One region of the Enterobacter sichuanensis genome, then DNA from elsewhere that is predicted to be linked to it. Evidence: predicted binding sites of a transcription regulator. Region 1 holds the regulator's gene; each other region holds the start of a gene.
The links. Region 1 encodes sigma-54, which starts transcription at its own class of promoters, with help from an activator protein. Its sites were predicted from a motif close to GTTGGCACANNTTTCGCTNT; they were not measured.
Positions count from the first base shown of each region.

Region 2: C1N69_RS13925 (branched-chain amino acid ABC transporter substrate-binding protein) is a predicted target of sigma-54. The motif match lies at 2,238-2,257, and genes of this name have one in related genera.
Region 3: hypA (hydrogenase maturation nickel metallochaperone HypA) is a predicted target of sigma-54. The motif match lies at 1,565-1,584, and genes of this name have one in related genera.
Region 4: C1N69_RS06095 (amino acid ABC transporter substrate-binding protein) is a predicted target of sigma-54. The motif match lies at 1,698-1,717, and genes of this name have one in related genera.

Region 1 is NZ_CP027986.1:4,166,912-4,170,715, forward strand. Features, by position in the region: gene lptA (lipopolysaccharide ABC transporter substrate-binding protein LptA) at 1-135, shown strand, start outside; gene lptB (LPS export ABC transporter ATP-binding protein) at 142-867, shown strand; gene rpoN (RNA polymerase factor sigma-54) at 915-2,348, shown strand; gene hpf (ribosome hibernation promoting factor) at 2,371-2,658, shown strand; gene ptsN (PTS IIA-like nitrogen regulatory protein PtsN) at 2,741-3,232, shown strand; gene rapZ (RNase adapter RapZ) at 3,278-3,804, shown strand, end outside.
Region 2 is NZ_CP027986.1:2,883,487-2,887,290, reverse strand. Features, by position in the region: gene C1N69_RS13930 (ABC transporter permease subunit) at 1-845, opposite strand, end outside; gene C1N69_RS13925 (branched-chain amino acid ABC transporter substrate-binding protein) at 945-2,066, opposite strand; gene C1N69_RS13920 (YecA/YgfB family protein) at 2,492-3,160, shown strand; gene tyrP (tyrosine transporter TyrP) at 3,193-3,804, opposite strand, start outside.
Region 3 is NZ_CP027986.1:3,695,060-3,698,863, reverse strand. Features, by position in the region: gene hypD (hydrogenase formation protein HypD) at 1-55, opposite strand, end outside; gene C1N69_RS17885 (HypC/HybG/HupF family hydrogenase formation chaperone) at 58-330, opposite strand; partial or broken gene hypB (hydrogenase nickel incorporation protein HypB) at 321-1,183, opposite strand; gene hypA (hydrogenase maturation nickel metallochaperone HypA) at 1,186-1,536, opposite strand; gene hycA (formate hydrogenlyase regulator HycA) at 1,748-2,212, shown strand; partial or broken gene C1N69_RS17865 (4Fe-4S dicluster domain-containing protein) at 2,283-2,882, shown strand; partial or broken gene hycC (formate hydrogenlyase subunit 3) at 2,887-3,804, shown strand, end outside.
Region 4 is NZ_CP027986.1:1,298,555-1,302,358, reverse strand. Features, by position in the region: gene corC (CNNM family magnesium/cobalt transport protein CorC) at 1-45, shown strand, start outside; gene lnt (apolipoprotein N-acyltransferase) at 51-1,589, shown strand; gene C1N69_RS06095 (amino acid ABC transporter substrate-binding protein) at 1,989-2,894, shown strand; gene gltJ (glutamate/aspartate ABC transporter permease GltJ) at 3,049-3,789, shown strand; gene gltK (glutamate/aspartate ABC transporter permease GltK) at 3,789-3,804, shown strand, end outside.

The sequences.
Region 1 (3,804 bases):
ATTACCTATCTGGTTAAAGAGCAAAAAATGCAGGCCTCCAGCGAGAAAGGCAAACGCGTCACCACCGTACTGGTACCGTCGCAGCTGCAGGACAAAGGCAAAGGCCAGGCCCCGGCACAGAAGAAGAGTAACTAATTCGTTATGGCAACATTAACTGCAAAAAATCTCGCGAAGGCCTATAAGGGCCGCCGTGTCGTAGAGGATGTCAGTCTGACCGTTAACTCCGGCGAAATTGTGGGCCTGCTTGGCCCTAACGGTGCGGGTAAAACGACAACCTTCTACATGGTCGTTGGCATTGTGCCGCGCGATGCTGGCAACATTGTCATTGATGATGAAGACATCAGCCTTCTGCCGCTGCATGCACGCGCACGCCGCGGGATCGGCTATTTGCCGCAGGAAGCCTCCATTTTCCGTCGCCTTAGCGTTTACGATAACCTGATGGCGGTTCTGCAAATTCGTAACGATCTGACCAGCGAACAGCGTCAGGATCGTGCCAACGAGCTGATGGAAGAGTTCCACATTGAGCATCTGCGCGACAGCCTCGGTCAGGCACTCTCCGGTGGGGAACGCCGACGCGTTGAGATTGCGCGTGCGCTGGCCGCAAACCCGAAATTTATCCTTCTGGATGAACCGTTTGCGGGTGTTGATCCGATCTCCGTTATCGACATTAAACGTATCATTGAGCACCTGCGCGACAGCGGGCTTGGCGTGTTGATCACCGACCACAACGTGCGTGAAACGCTGGCCGTGTGTGAACGTGCGTATATTGTGAGCCAGGGTAACCTGATCGCCCACGGTACGCCGCAACAAATCCTCGAAGATGATCATGTTAAGCGCGTCTATCTTGGGGAAGACTTCAGACTCTGATAGGGTAGAGGTAACGTAACGCCGAACCGGAGAAAAATGCTCTGAACATGAAGCAAGGTTTGCAATTAAGGCTCAGCCAACAACTGGCAATGACGCCGCAGCTACAGCAGGCAATTCGCCTGTTGCAACTGTCCACGTTAGAACTTCAGCAGGAACTCCAGCAGGCGCTGGACAGTAACCCCCTGCTGGAACAAACCGATCTTCATGACGAGGTAGATACCCAGCAATCGCAGGATACAGAAGCGCTCGACACCGCGGATGCACTCGAACAAAAAGAGATGCCGGACGAGCTTCCGCTGGATGCCAGCTGGGATGAGATCTACACCGCCGGAACCCCATCCGGAACGCGTGCGGACTACCAGGACGATGAGCTACCGGTCTATCAGGGAGAAACCACTCAGTCGCTTCAGGATTACCTGATGTGGCAGGTGGAACTGACCCCCTTCTCCGACACCGATCGTGCGATTGCCACATCCATTGTCGATGCCGTTGATGACACCGGCTATTTAACCGTCACGCTGGACGACATCCTCGAAAGCATGGGCGACGAAGAGATTGAGCTTGAGGAGGTTGAAGCCGTTCTGAAGCGCATTCAGCGTTTCGATCCGGTAGGCGTGGCCGCAAGAGATCTGCGCGACTGCCTGCTGATCCAGCTTTCTCAGTTCAGCAAAGAGACGCCGTGGCTTGATGAGGCGCGCTTAATCATCAGCGATTATCTGGATCTGTTGGCTAACCACGATTTCCGCACCCTGATGCGCGTCACGCGGCTGAAAGAAGACGTGCTGAAAGAAGCGGTGAATCTGATACAGTCGCTCGATCCGCGCCCCGGTCAGTCGATCCAGACCAGCGAACCCGAATACGTGATCCCGGATGTGCTGGTCCGAAAACACAATGGCCGCTGGGTCGTTGAACTGAATTCTGACAGTATTCCTCGCCTGCAAATCAACCAGCAGTATGCCTCCATGTGCACCAGCGTGCGTAACGACTCCGACAATCAATATATTCGTAGCAATTTGCAGGAAGCGCGATGGTTGATCAAAAGTCTGGAGAGCCGTAATGATACGCTGCTTCGCGTCAGCCGCTGCATTGTCGAACAGCAGCAGGCGTTCTTTGAGCAGGGCGAAGAGTATATGAAACCGATGGTGCTGGCGGATATCGCCCAGGCCGTCGAGATGCATGAATCAACCATTTCCCGTGTCACCACGCAGAAGTATCTGCACAGTCCACGCGGTATTTTTGAGCTTAAGTATTTCTTCTCCAGCCACGTCAATACCGAGGGTGGCGGCGAAGCGTCCTCAACCGCGATTCGTGCCCTGGTGAAGAAGTTGATCGCCGCGGAGAACCCCGCGAAGCCACTGAGTGACAGTAAGTTAACCACCATGCTGTCCGAACAGGGTATTATGGTGGCACGTCGTACTGTCGCGAAGTATCGAGAGTCTTTATCCATTCCGCCGTCCAACCAGCGTAAACAGCTGGTCTGACACAACCGATAAGGAAGACACTATGCAGCTCAACATCACTGGACAAAACGTCGAAATTACTGAGGCTTTACGCGACTTTGTGAATACGAAGTTTGCAAAACTCGAGCAGTATTTCGAAAGGATCAACCAGGTCTATATTGTGTTGAAAGTGGAGAAAGTGACTCACATCTCGGATGCCACCCTGCATGTTAATGGGGGGGAACTTCATGCCAGTGCGGAAGGGCAAGACATGTACGCGGCTATCGACGGCTTGATTGATAAGCTTGCGCGACAGCTCAATAAACATAAAGATAAACTGAAACAACACTAATTGTCCGGGCAGTTAACGGGTGCAGGACGGCCTGTTGTGAAACACAACAGGCCATTTGTACAGTTAGCGCTTAGGTGAAATTATGATGAACAACGATTCCGCTCTTCAACTGAGCAATGTCCTTAACCAGGAATGTACCCGCAGTGCTGTTCACTGCCAGAGCAAAAAACGTGCGCTGGAGATCATCAGTGAGCTGGCCGCAAAACAGCTGGGCCTGCCGCCACAGGTGGTGTTCGAAGCGATCCTGACCCGTGAAAAAATGGGCAGTACCGGTATCGGCAACGGCATCGCCATCCCGCACGGCAAACTGGAAGAGGATACCCTGCGTGCCGTGGGTGTGTTTGTGCAGCTTGAAACACCCATTGCCTTCGATGCCATTGATAACCAGCCCGTCGATCTTCTCTTCGCGCTGCTGGTGCCTGCCGACCAGACGAAAACCCATCTGCATACGCTGTCGCTGGTTGCCAAACGTCTGGCCGATAAAACCATTTGCCGCCGACTGCGCTCGGCCCAAAGTGATGAAGAGCTCTATCAGATTATCACTGAAGCAGAAGGCAATCAGGATGATGCATAACCAGGAGATGGCCTTCACATCTGTTGTCCTGAGGAGAAACGGAACATGGTGCTGATGATTGTCAGTGGTCGTTCAGGGTCGGGGAAGTCCGTTGCTCTGCGCGCGCTGGAAGACATGGGTTTTTACTGCGTAGATAACCTGCCGGTCGTGTTGCTACCCGATCTGGCTCGCACGCTTGCGGAAAGACAAACCTCTGCCGCCGTCAGTATCGACGTTCGTAACATGCCTGAATCGCCTGAAATTTTTGAACAGGCGATGAGTAACCTGCCTGATGCGTTTTCGCCTCAGCTACTGTTCCTTGATGCAGACCGCAATACCCTGATCCGTCGCTACAGCGATACCCGTCGTCTGCACCCGCTTTCCAGCAAGAACCTCTCTCTGGAGAGCGCTATCGACGAAGAGAGCGACCTGCTGGAGCCGCTGCGTTCACGCGCTGACCTGATTGTCGACACCTCTGAGATGTCCGTTCACGAGCTGGCGGAAATGCTGCGTACCCGGTTGCTGGGCAAGCGCGAGCGCGAACTGACGATGGTGTTCGAATCCTTTGGCTTTAAGCACGGGATTCCAATTGA
Region 2 (3,804 bases), 1.3 Mb from region 1:
CCAAACGAGAACACATCCTTATAGTCCGAGTTCACCATGCCGGAGAACTGCGCTTCCGCCACGCCGAGGATCAGGCCGCCGAGCATCGCGCCGGGCAGAGAACCGATGCCGCCCAGTACCGCCGCCGTAAAGGCTTTAATGCCAATCACAAACCCGACGTAGAAATCAAAGGTGCCGTAATTCATGGTGATCAGCACGCCTGCCAGGCCAGCCATCGCCGCGCCGATAACAAATACCAGCGAAATGATCCGGTCGGTATTAATGCCCAGAATGGAGGCCATTTTACGATCCTGCTGCACTGCCCGGCACATTCGCCCCAGCCGGGTATGGTTGATTATCCAGGTGAGCACCAGCATGCCGGTAAACGAGGCGAGCAGAATAAATACCTTGGTGTAGGTTATCTGAACGAACCCATCGCCCAGATGCAGACGAATAACGCCGTCCAGCATGGTAGGAACCCCTTGCTGGCGCGGACCCTGGCTTAGCTGGGCGTAGTTTTGCAGGATAAGCGACATCCCGATGGCGGAGATCAGCGGGGCCAGGCGCGTGGAGTTACGTAGCGGCTTATAGGCAATCCGCTCGATAGTCCAGCCGTATACGCCGGTGACCACAATGGTGAACACCAGCGTCCCGAGGATCAACAGCGGGAACGACTGCAGGCCAAAGAAGGAGAGCAGCGCCAGGCCAATGGCGCAAAGATAGGCAGAAATCATATACACTTCGCCGTGGGCGAAATTAATCATGCCGATAATGCCGTACACCATGGTGTAACCGATGGCGATTAAGCCGTAGACGGAACCCAGCGTTAAGCCATTGATCAACTGTTGCAGGAAGAATGTACTCATTTTAGCGCGCTCGTTTTATAGGCTGCACGAACCGCGCAGCCTGATGTTTATTACGCGCCGACAGGCGTGCCCGCCGGCGTTGAGCGTGACTCCGTCCCGTTACTGCACTTCCTTATATTTTCCTTTGTCGTCCCACTGGTAAACCACATAGTCAGAGACCTTCAGGTCGCCTTTGCTGTCCCAGGCTTTTTTGCCCATCACCGTGTCGACGGAATTGGCTTTCAGCCACTCGCTGGCTTTCGCAGCGTCTTTGCCGCCGGTGGCCTTGAAGGCCGCCGCTATCGCCTGTACGGAGGCATAAGAGTAAAGGGTGTAACCTTCCGGCTCGAATTTACCGGCGCGGAATTTCTCGATAACCGCTTTACCGTCCGGGATCAGGCGCGGATCTTTCCCGAAAGTCATGTAAATGCCATTGGTGTACTGCGGGCCACCCGCCGCGGTGACCATCTCTTCGTTGACAATACAGTCCCCGGAGAAGAATTTGGCCTGTACGCCCTGTTCGCGCATCTGGCGAACCAGCGGGCCGGCTTCCGGATGACAGCCCCCGAAGAACACCACATCCGGTTTTTGCGCGCCAATCTTGGTCACCAGCGCGTTAAAGTCTTTCTCACCGCGCGAAAGCCCCTCGTACATCACATCCTGAACCCCGCGTTTCGCCAGCGCCGCTTTAGTGGCGTCTGCCAGACCTTGTCCGTAGGTGTCTTTATCGTGAATGATCACCACCCGTTTCGCTTTCAGCTTGTCGATGATGAAGTCGCTGGCTACCTGACCCTGCTGGTCATCGCGGCCGCACATGCGGAACATGTCGCTCATGCCGCGTTCGGTAATCAACGGGTTAGTCGAGCCCGGGGTGATGGCGATGATCCCCGCATCGCTGTAAACCTCGGAGGCGGGCATCGTGGAGGAGGAGCAGAAATGGCCGACCACGGCGTTGACTTTATCCTGGTCAACTAAACGGTTGGCGACGGCCACGGCCTGCTTAGGCTCGCAGGCGTCATCTCCCTGAACCAGTTTGATCTTCTCACCGTTGATACCGCCTGCAGCGTTAATGTCTTCAGCGGCCTGCGTTGCGCCGTGCCAGTACTGATCGCCGTAGGTGGCATTGGGGCCCGTGAACGGTCCGGCCACGCCAATCACGATATCTGCCCTGGCGGAAAACGCCGTCACCAGGCAACCGGCCAACACGAGAGAAAGCGGAGTTCTGATAAATTTCAGCGACATTATTATGTTCCTTAGCAAAGAGGTTTTTGCACCACGGCGTAAACCCGAACGCCCGACGGCGCAGCCAATCCAAAACACGAGCAAGAACAAAATGCACTAAACGAACGAGATACAGACGGCATCCTGCAGAGTACGGCGAGGTTTCCCTGCGCAGCATCGCGCGAAGAACACTAAGCAAAAACGTTGCCAGAATGGTTAACCCATTGACGGGCTTGTGACATGTTTGAGTATAGAGCGCCGCGTTATGCCGCCTTGCGGGACGAGAAGAAATTACAGCGGAGATCACATATCGTTAACAATAAAGCCCATAAGTTGTGCAAAGGTCACGATTTGCACGTTTTTGCGGCAATAAAGACCTAAACTTCAGCCCGGAGAGGCGTGAGAGATGTGTTAGGATCGTTTTCTTTTTATCAGGAGTGTCAGCGATGACTGAAGGCCCATTAAATGAAAGCGAAATGGCGTGGCTTGAAGAGACATTAATGTCTTACGGTCATGATGATGCGTCCGTGCTTGACGTGTCTGAACTGGACGGCATGCTTACCGCAGTGCTTTCCGGTCCTGTTGTCGTTGAGCCAGATACCTGGCTGGTGGCGGTATGGGGTGGTGAGAAGTACATTCCGCGCTGGAAAAACGACCGCGAGATGAACCGTTTTATCGATCTTTGCTTTAAGCATATGAACGATATTGCCGAACGCCTGAGCGAATATCCGGACCAGTTCGAACCGATGTTTGGCTATAACGACGTTGACGGTGAGACCTATACCGTGGTGGAAGAGTGGTGCTATGGCTACATGCGCGGCGTAGCGCTGACGGACTGGTCAGCCTTGCCGGACGAGCTAAAGGCCGATCTGGATGTGATTGCGCTGCACGGTAGCGAAGAGATCGGCGGCGAGCTGGATGAGCTGACCGAAGAAGAATATGCAGCCAGCATTGAACGTATCCAGCCTGCGGCGCTGCGCTTGTATAACTACTGGGTGAACAACCCGCAGCAGCCGGAAGTGAAGAAGCCGATGGTAAATGGCACGAAGGTTGGGCGTAACGATCCGTGTCCTTGCGGCAGCGGGAAGAAGTTTAAGAGCTGCTGTCTGCACTGACAAAAAAGGGGCTAATGATAGCCCCTTTATCGTTAACCCACTTCCGGCAGCATTCCCGCTGCAATCAATACCTGCACCAGAATAATCACCACCCCACAGCCAAACACAACGCACAGCAGCGGTTTCCCCCCAGCCACGCGGTAACCCTGTTGAGGATGCTGCTGGCGACTCTTCCATGCCAGCAGGGAAGGGAGGAGCAGGGCCAGAACCGACAGTGCCACCCCCGCGTACCCCAGCGCCATCACAAACCCGCGAGGATAGAAGAGGGCGAAGGCCAGCGGCGGCAGGAAGGTGATTGCCCCGGTCTGTAAGCGTCCGGCAGCGGTATTGCGGCGCTGGAACAGGTCAGCCAGGTAGTCGAACAGGCCGAGCGCCACGCCGAGGAACGAGGTCGCCAGCGCCAGGTCGGCAAACAGGTGTACCGCCAGCTCAACGTGCGGGGAGGTGACGACCTCCCGCAGCGCCAGCAGAAAACCGTTCAGACCCGCATGCTGTGCCATCAGCCCAATAAAGGTTGAAGAGTCAATGCTGCCCAGCGTAACCAGTTGCCAGAAAATGTAGGCAATAAGCGGGATCGCGCTTCCGATAACAAAGACGCGGCGCAGCTTGCGAATATCGCCGTTCATATAGCTGACAATGCTTGG
Region 3 (3,804 bases), 470 kb from region 1:
GCCCGATAAGCTGTAGCACCTGCTCGGGTGCGCGGTATTCATCCACGTAACGCATGATTATCGCTCCTCGCCATACAGCAGCGCCCCCACGTCCGGCTCCACGTCGAACATGTTCTGCAGCGCCTCCAGCGTGTCGCGGGCTTCCGTTTCGTTAATCACGCTCATGGCGAACCCCACGTGGACCAGCACCCACTGGCCGAGACGCGAGACGCCGGTTTCATCGCTGCTGCCCACCAGCGTCAGGTCGACGTCGCGCAGGATGCCGCAGACCTCGACTTTGGCCTGATTACCGTCAATGGCATGAATCTGTCCCGGTACGCCTATGCACATCGTTCGTTCTCCAGCCAGTGTAGCCAGCTGTCCATGCCGTCGCCGCGGGTAGCGGAGACCAGCAGGATCTCAATATCCGGGTTCACCTCGCGGGCCCAGGACAGGCATTTATCCACGTCGAAGTTCAGGTACGGCAGCAGGTCGACTTTGTTGAGCAGCATGATGGAGGCGGCGGCAAACATATGCGGGTACTTCAGCGGCTTGTCTTCGCCTTCGGTCACCGAAAGCACCGCGACTTTGTGCCGTTCGCCCAGGTCGAAGCTCGCCGGGCAGACAAGGTTACCGACGTTTTCAATAAACAGGATGCCGTTATCTTCAAGCGGCAGGCGCGGGGCGGCGTTGGCGATCATCTGCGCATCGAGATGGCAGCCTTTGCCGGTATTCACCTGGATCGCCGGGGTGCCGGTTTCGCGAATGCGCGCCGCATCGTTAACGGTTTGCTGATCGCCTTCAATCACCGCACAGGAGACGCGCCCGTTCAGGCGGTTGAGCGTTTCCGTGAGCAGCGTGGTTTTGCCGGAGCCGGGGCTGGAGACCAGGTTCAGCACCAGCTGCCTGCGGGCGGCGAAGCGGGCACGGTTACGGTTGGCGATCTGGTTATTCTTGTCCAGGACGTTGATTTCCACCTCCAGCATCTGACGCTGGCTGATGCCCGGCGCGTGGGTACCCGCTTCGCCGTGGCCGTAGTGAAGATCGCCCGCATCGGATCGTTGCGGGGAGAAAGCGATCCCTGTCAATGCCGCAGAAGGGCGTGGGCAGGTGCAAAGGGCGCGGAGCGAAACGCGGAGTGGGGGTGATGTTCATCCCCTTCTATATACAGGTTGCCTTCGGCGCAACCGCAGGTACTACACATACTTACTCCTTCTCGATTTCGAGGCGTTGGATCTGCATGCCGTCATCCGCCACGATGCGAAGAAAGGTGCTCTGACACTGCGGACAGCGCTGTACCTTCGACGACAGCAGGGTGACGTACTGCTGACACTGCTCGCACCAGCACTCCGCCTGCTGCTCTTCAATATGCAGTTCGCAGCCTTCCGCCAGCGTGCCGCGGCACACCAGTTCAAAACAGAAGGTCAGGGCGCTGGTTTCGACGCAGGAAAACGCTCCGACCTTCAGCCAGACGCCGGTGACGCGTTTTGCGTGGTTTTGCACAGCCTGCTGTTCGATAAGTTCCAGAGCCCGCTGGCAGAGGGTAATTTCGTGCATGACGCCTCCTCAATGAATTGCGCCATTGAATGCAATAACAATGCCATCTTGATTTTTGTTAAGGCGTGTCGATGTCAACGCTGTCGAAATGACACGTCGACACCGCAAAATTGACAGCCAGTTTTTAATTAAAACTATTAAAAATCAGTTGGATAAAAACTGGCATGGAATCTGCTTAACAGCCGCTATCTCCATTAAACGGATACCTTTTATGACTATTTGGGAAATCAGCGAAAAAGCAGATTACATCGCGCAGCGTCATCAGCAGTTACAGGACCAGTGGCATCTTTACTGCAACTCTCTGGTTCAGGGCATCACCCTCTCGAAAGCGCGTCTTCACCATGCGATGAGCTGTGCGGCGCAGGGGGACATGCGCTTTGTCCTCTTCGGCCATTTCATCATCAATGTCACCCTGGCGGATAACTTCAACAGCCACACCATTGAGTACCACCTTGAGACAAAAGACGGCGAAAAACAGTGTATTGCGAAAGCACAGCTGATGGCCGACGGCATGGTGGACGGCCACGTCAGCAACCGCGATCGCCAGCAGGTGCTGGAGCACTATCTGGAAAAAATCGCCCCGGTTTATAACAGCCTGTACGCCGCAGTTGAACACGATCTCCCGGTCAACCTGAAGCAGCTGATGGACGGAAATGCCTCAGCGAACGTGGCCTGACCCCTGTGTGTCGAAAAGTGTCGACAAGACAGTTTTTCGTCAAAAATGACTATCACCAGAGGATGACCCGGTGAACCGTTTTGTAATTGCTGACTCGACGGTCTGCATTGGCTGTCGAACCTGTGAGGCGGCGTGTTCGGAAACGCATCGCCTGCATGGGCTGCAGTCCATGCCGCGCCTGCACGTCATGCGTAATGAAAAAGAGTCTGCCCCGCAGCTCTGCCATCACTGTGAAGATGCCCCTTGTGCGGGTGTCTGTCCCGTAAATGCCATCACCCGCGTGGACGGCGCTGTCCAGTTGAACGAAAGCCTGTGCGTAAGCTGCAAGCTGTGCGGCATTGCCTGCCCGTTCGGTGCCATTGAATTTTCCGGCAGCCGCCCGCTGCATATTCCGGCGAATGCTAACTCGCCAAAAGCCCCGCCCGCGCCGCCTGCTCCGGCACGCGTCAGCACGCTGCTGGACTGGGTGCCCGGCATCCGCGCCGTTGCGGTGAAGTGCGACCTGTGCAGCTTTGATGAACAAGGCCCGGCCTGCGTGCGCACCTGTCCAACCAACGCGTTGATTCTGGTTAACATTCGCGACATCGCCCGTACCCGCAAGCGTAAACGCGAGCTGACCATCAACAGCGATGTTGGCGACCTTTCTCTGCTACAGACGCTTAACGAGGGGCGAAATGAACGCGGCGATGATGATGACCAGCGCGGTAGCGTACTTTGCGGCCACCGCGGTTCTGGCGTGGCTTTTGTCATTCCATAAAACCCTGAGCGGCTGGGTCGCCGGGATTGGCGGAGCGGTCGGCAGCCTGATGACGCTGGTGGCAGGCGGGATGGTTCTGCTCGACGGACACACCGTGGACACGCTCATGCCGCTCATCCGTCACACCGTTGCGATCACGCCGCTGAACGCCATCTGGCTGGTGACGTTTGGCCTGTGCGGGCTGTTTATCAGCCTGTTCAATATCGACTGGCACCGCCATCAAAACACCAGGGCCAACGGCCTGCTGATTAATCTGCTGATGGCGACGGCGGTCTGCACCGTTACCGCCAGCAACCTCGGCGCGCTGGTGGTGATGGCGGAGATCATGGCGCTCTGCGGCGTCTTCCTGACGGGTGCAGCACCTCCGGCAAACTGTGGTTTGCGCTGGGACGCCTCGGGACGCTGCTGCTGGCGCTGGCCTGCTGGCGGGTGTGGCAACGCTTCGGCACGCTGGACTTCGCGGCGCTGAACGGTCAGCCGCTGGGCAGCGACGTCTGGCTGCTGGCGTGGTGGGCTTTGGCCTGCTGGCCGGGATCATCCCGCTGCACGGCTGGGTGCCGCAGGCGCACGCGAATGCCTCAGCGCCCGCCGCTGCGCTCTTTTCCACGGTCGTGATGAAAGTCGGGCTGTTCGGCATTCTGACGATCACCCTGACCGGTGGCCAGCCGCCGCTGTGGTGGGGCGTGGTGTTGCTTCTCGCCGGTATGGTTACCGCCTTTGTCGGTGGGCTGTACGCGCTGATGGAGCATAATATTCAGCGTCTTCTGGCGTATCACACCCTTGAAAATATCGGCATCATCCTGCTCGGTCTTGGCGCGGGCGTGACCGGTCTGGC
Region 4 (3,804 bases), 1.8 Mb from region 1:
GTCAGAACGCCGGACGATTCACCGGTGCCAAAACTGGAAGAGTAATGTAAATGGCATTTGCCCCACTGTTTGAACGCCAGCGCGTCCGTTTGCTGCTGGCGCTGTTACTCGGAGCCAGCGGTACGCTGGCTTTTTCTCCTTACGATATCTGGCCTGCGGCCATCCTCTCCCTGATGGGACTACAGGGTTTAACCCTGAATCGTCGTCCCGTCCAGGCTGCCGCCATCGGCTACTTCTGGGGGCTGGGGCTGTTTGGCTCAGGCATCAACTGGGTCTATGTCAGCATCGCCCAGTTTGGCGGTATGCCCGGCCCGGTTAACGTCTTCCTGGTGGTACTGCTCGCCGCGTACCTCTCGCTGTATACCGGTTTATTCGCAGGCATCCTTTCTCGCCTGTGGCCCAAAACCAGCTGGCTACGCGTCGCCATTGCCGCGCCCGTGGTCTGGCAACTCACCGAGTTCCTGCGCGGTTGGGTACTGACGGGCTTCCCGTGGCTGCAGTTCGGCTACAGTCAAATTGACGGCCCGCTAAAAGGTCTGGCGCCGGTGATGGGCGTTGAAGCCATCAACTTCCTGCTGATGGTGGTCAGCGGCCTGCTGGTACTGGCGCTGGTCACGCGCTGCTGGAAACCGCTGGTGGTGGCGCTCGTATTGTTCGCCCTGCCTTTCCCGCTGCGCTATATCCAGTGGTTCACGCCGGAGCCCGGGCGTGCCATGCAGGTTTCTATGGTGCAGGGAAATATCCCGCAGTCCATGAAGTGGGACGAGAAAGAGCTGCTGAATACGCTGAAGATTTACGCCAACGCCACCGAAGAGGTGATGGGAAAATCACAGCTGATTATCTGGCCGGAGTCGGCGATCCCCGATCTGGAGCTCAACCAGCAGCCGTTTCTGAACATGATGAACGATCTGCTACTCGCGCGCGGCAGCACGTTGATTACCGGCATTGTGGATGCGCGTCTGAACCAGCAGAACCGCTACGACACCTACAACACCATCATTACGCTCGGTAAAGACAGCGAATACAGTTACCACTCGACTGACCGGTATAACAAGAATCACCTGGTACCGTTTGGTGAGTTTGTTCCGCTGGAGTCGATTCTGCGTCCGCTGGCCCCCTTCTTTGACCTGCCGATGTCCTCTTTCAGCCGCGGGCCATACGTTCAGCCCCAGCTGCACGCGCACGGCTTTGCTCTGACGGCGGCCATTTGCTACGAAATCATTCTCGGCGAACAGGTGCGGGATAACTTCCGTCCGGACACGGACTTCCTGCTGACCATCTCTAACGATGCGTGGTTCGGTAAGTCGATTGGCCCGTGGCAGCACTTCCAGATGGCGCGCATGCGCTCCCTGGAGCTGGCGCGTCCACTGCTGCGCAGCACCAATAACGGCATTACCGCCGTTATTGGACCGCAGGGTGAAATTCAGGCCATGATCCCTCAGTTCACCCGTGAAGTGCTGACCACGACAGTCACGCCAACGACCGGGTTAACGCCATATGCGCGTACCGGCAACTGGCCACTGTGGATCCTGACCGCGCTGTTTGGCTTTGGCGCCGTGTTGATGAGTCTGAGTCAGCGTCGTAAATAACCTTACCTTCTGTTGCCGGGTGGCGCTGATGCTTACCCGGCCTACATTTTTGCTCCCGTAGGTCGGGTAAGGCGTAGCCGCCACCCGACAATCCTCTCCGAATTCATTTCTGGCACGCCTATTGCTTTGTTTATTCAGGTAAACGCAGTTTGGCTTAATGTGCAACTTTGTCGCACCAGCGTAGATCACCGGTAGCACCGAAACGGTGCAACGGGAGATATTTGCCTCTGAATGGTGCGGCGCGCTTCGCAAAAATAAACAATAACGCAGCAAAATCTTTACATTAAGCCAGACTAAATGTTAACAAGCTTGCATAACACTGCACTCGCATCGCGCGAGATATAACAACATCACAATGGGTATCAATGCGTCACTGGCGCTGATAAGAAGGAGTTGGGTATGCAATTACGTAAACTGGCCACAGCAATGCTGGTGATGGGAATGTCTGCTGGCGTGGTCCACGCTGAAGATGCGCCGGCAGCCGGCAGCACCCTCGACAAGATTGCCAAAAACGGCGTGATCGTGGTCGGCCACCGTGAATCTTCTGTCCCGTTCTCTTACTACGACAACACGCAAAAAGTCGTAGGCTATTCACAGGATTACTCCAACGCCATCGTTGAAGCTGTGAAGAAAAAGCTGAACAAACCTGACCTGCAGGTGAAGCTGATCCCAATCACTTCACAGAACCGTATTCCACTGCTGCAAAACGGCACCTTTGATTTTGAGTGTGGTTCCACCACCAACAATCTCGAGCGTCAGAAACAGGCAGCCTTCTCGGACACCATCTTTGTTGTGGGCACCCGCCTGCTGACGAAGAAAGGCGGTGAGATCAAAGACTTCGCTGACCTGAAAGGGAAAGCGGTCGTGGTCACCTCCGGTACCACTTCAGAAGTGCTGCTGCACAAGCTGAATGACGAGAAGAAAATGGATATGCGCATCATCAGCGCCAAAGACCATGGCGACTCCTTCCGTACCCTGGAAAGTGGTCGTGCCGTCGCGTTTATGATGGACGACGCCCTGCTGGCGGGCGAGCGTGCGAAAGCGAAGAAACCGGACAACTGGGATATCGTCGGTACCGCGCAGTCGAAAGAAGCCTACGGCTGTATGCTGCGTAAAGACGATCCGCAGTTCAAAAAGCTGATCGATGACACCATCGCCCAGGTGCAAACCTCCGGCGAAGCGGAAAAATGGTTCGACAAATGGTTCAAGAACCCGATTCCACCAAAAAACCTGAACATGAACTTTGAACTGTCCGACGACATGAAGGCCCTGTTCAAATCACCCAATGACAAAGCTCTTAACTAATTAGAACAACAGGGGCGGGATCTCCTGCCCTCTCGATTGTCGGGAAGCACGGACAGACTATACGTTGAGTGGTCGTTCCCCACTCAGCACGAAAATGAGCTTCTCACCAATCTTCGAGGGTAGCGCTGCTACCCTTTTTTTTCTGGAGTTTATTATGTCAATCGACTGGAACTGGGGCATATTCCTGCAACAAGCCCCGTTCGGCAACACCACCTATCTTGGCTGGCTGTGGAGCGGATTTCAGGTTACCGTGGCATTATCGATAACAGCGTGGATTATCGCGTTTCTTGTCGGTTCGCTGTTCGGTATTCTGCGTACCGTCCCTAACCGTTTCCTTTCAACACTGGGCACCCTGTACGTGGAACTGTTCCGTAACGTTCCGCTCATCGTGCAATTCTTTACCTGGTATCTGGTTATCCCGGAACTGCTGCCTGAAAATATTGGTATGTGGTTCAAATCGGAACTGGATCCGAATGTACAGTTCTTTGTCTCCTCGATGATGTGTCTGGGGCTGTTTACCGCTGCGCGCGTTTGCGAGCAGGTGCGTGCCGCCATTCAGTCATTACCCCGTGGACAAAAAAATGCGGGTCTGGCGATGGGGTTGACCCTGCCGCAAACCTACCGCTACGTGCTGCTGCCTAACGCTTACCGCGTGATCGTCCCACCGATGACCTCTGAGATGATGAACCTGGTGAAAAACTCGGCCATCGCCTCAACCATCGGTCTGGTCGATATGGCGGCTCAGGCGGGCAAGCTGCTGGATTACTCGGCGCACGCGTGGGAATCCTTCACCGCAATCACGCTCGCGTATGTTCTGATTAACGCTTTCATCATGCTGGTGATGAACCTGGTTGAACGCAAAATTCGCCTGCCGGGCAATATGGGGGGCAAATAATGTACGAATTTGACT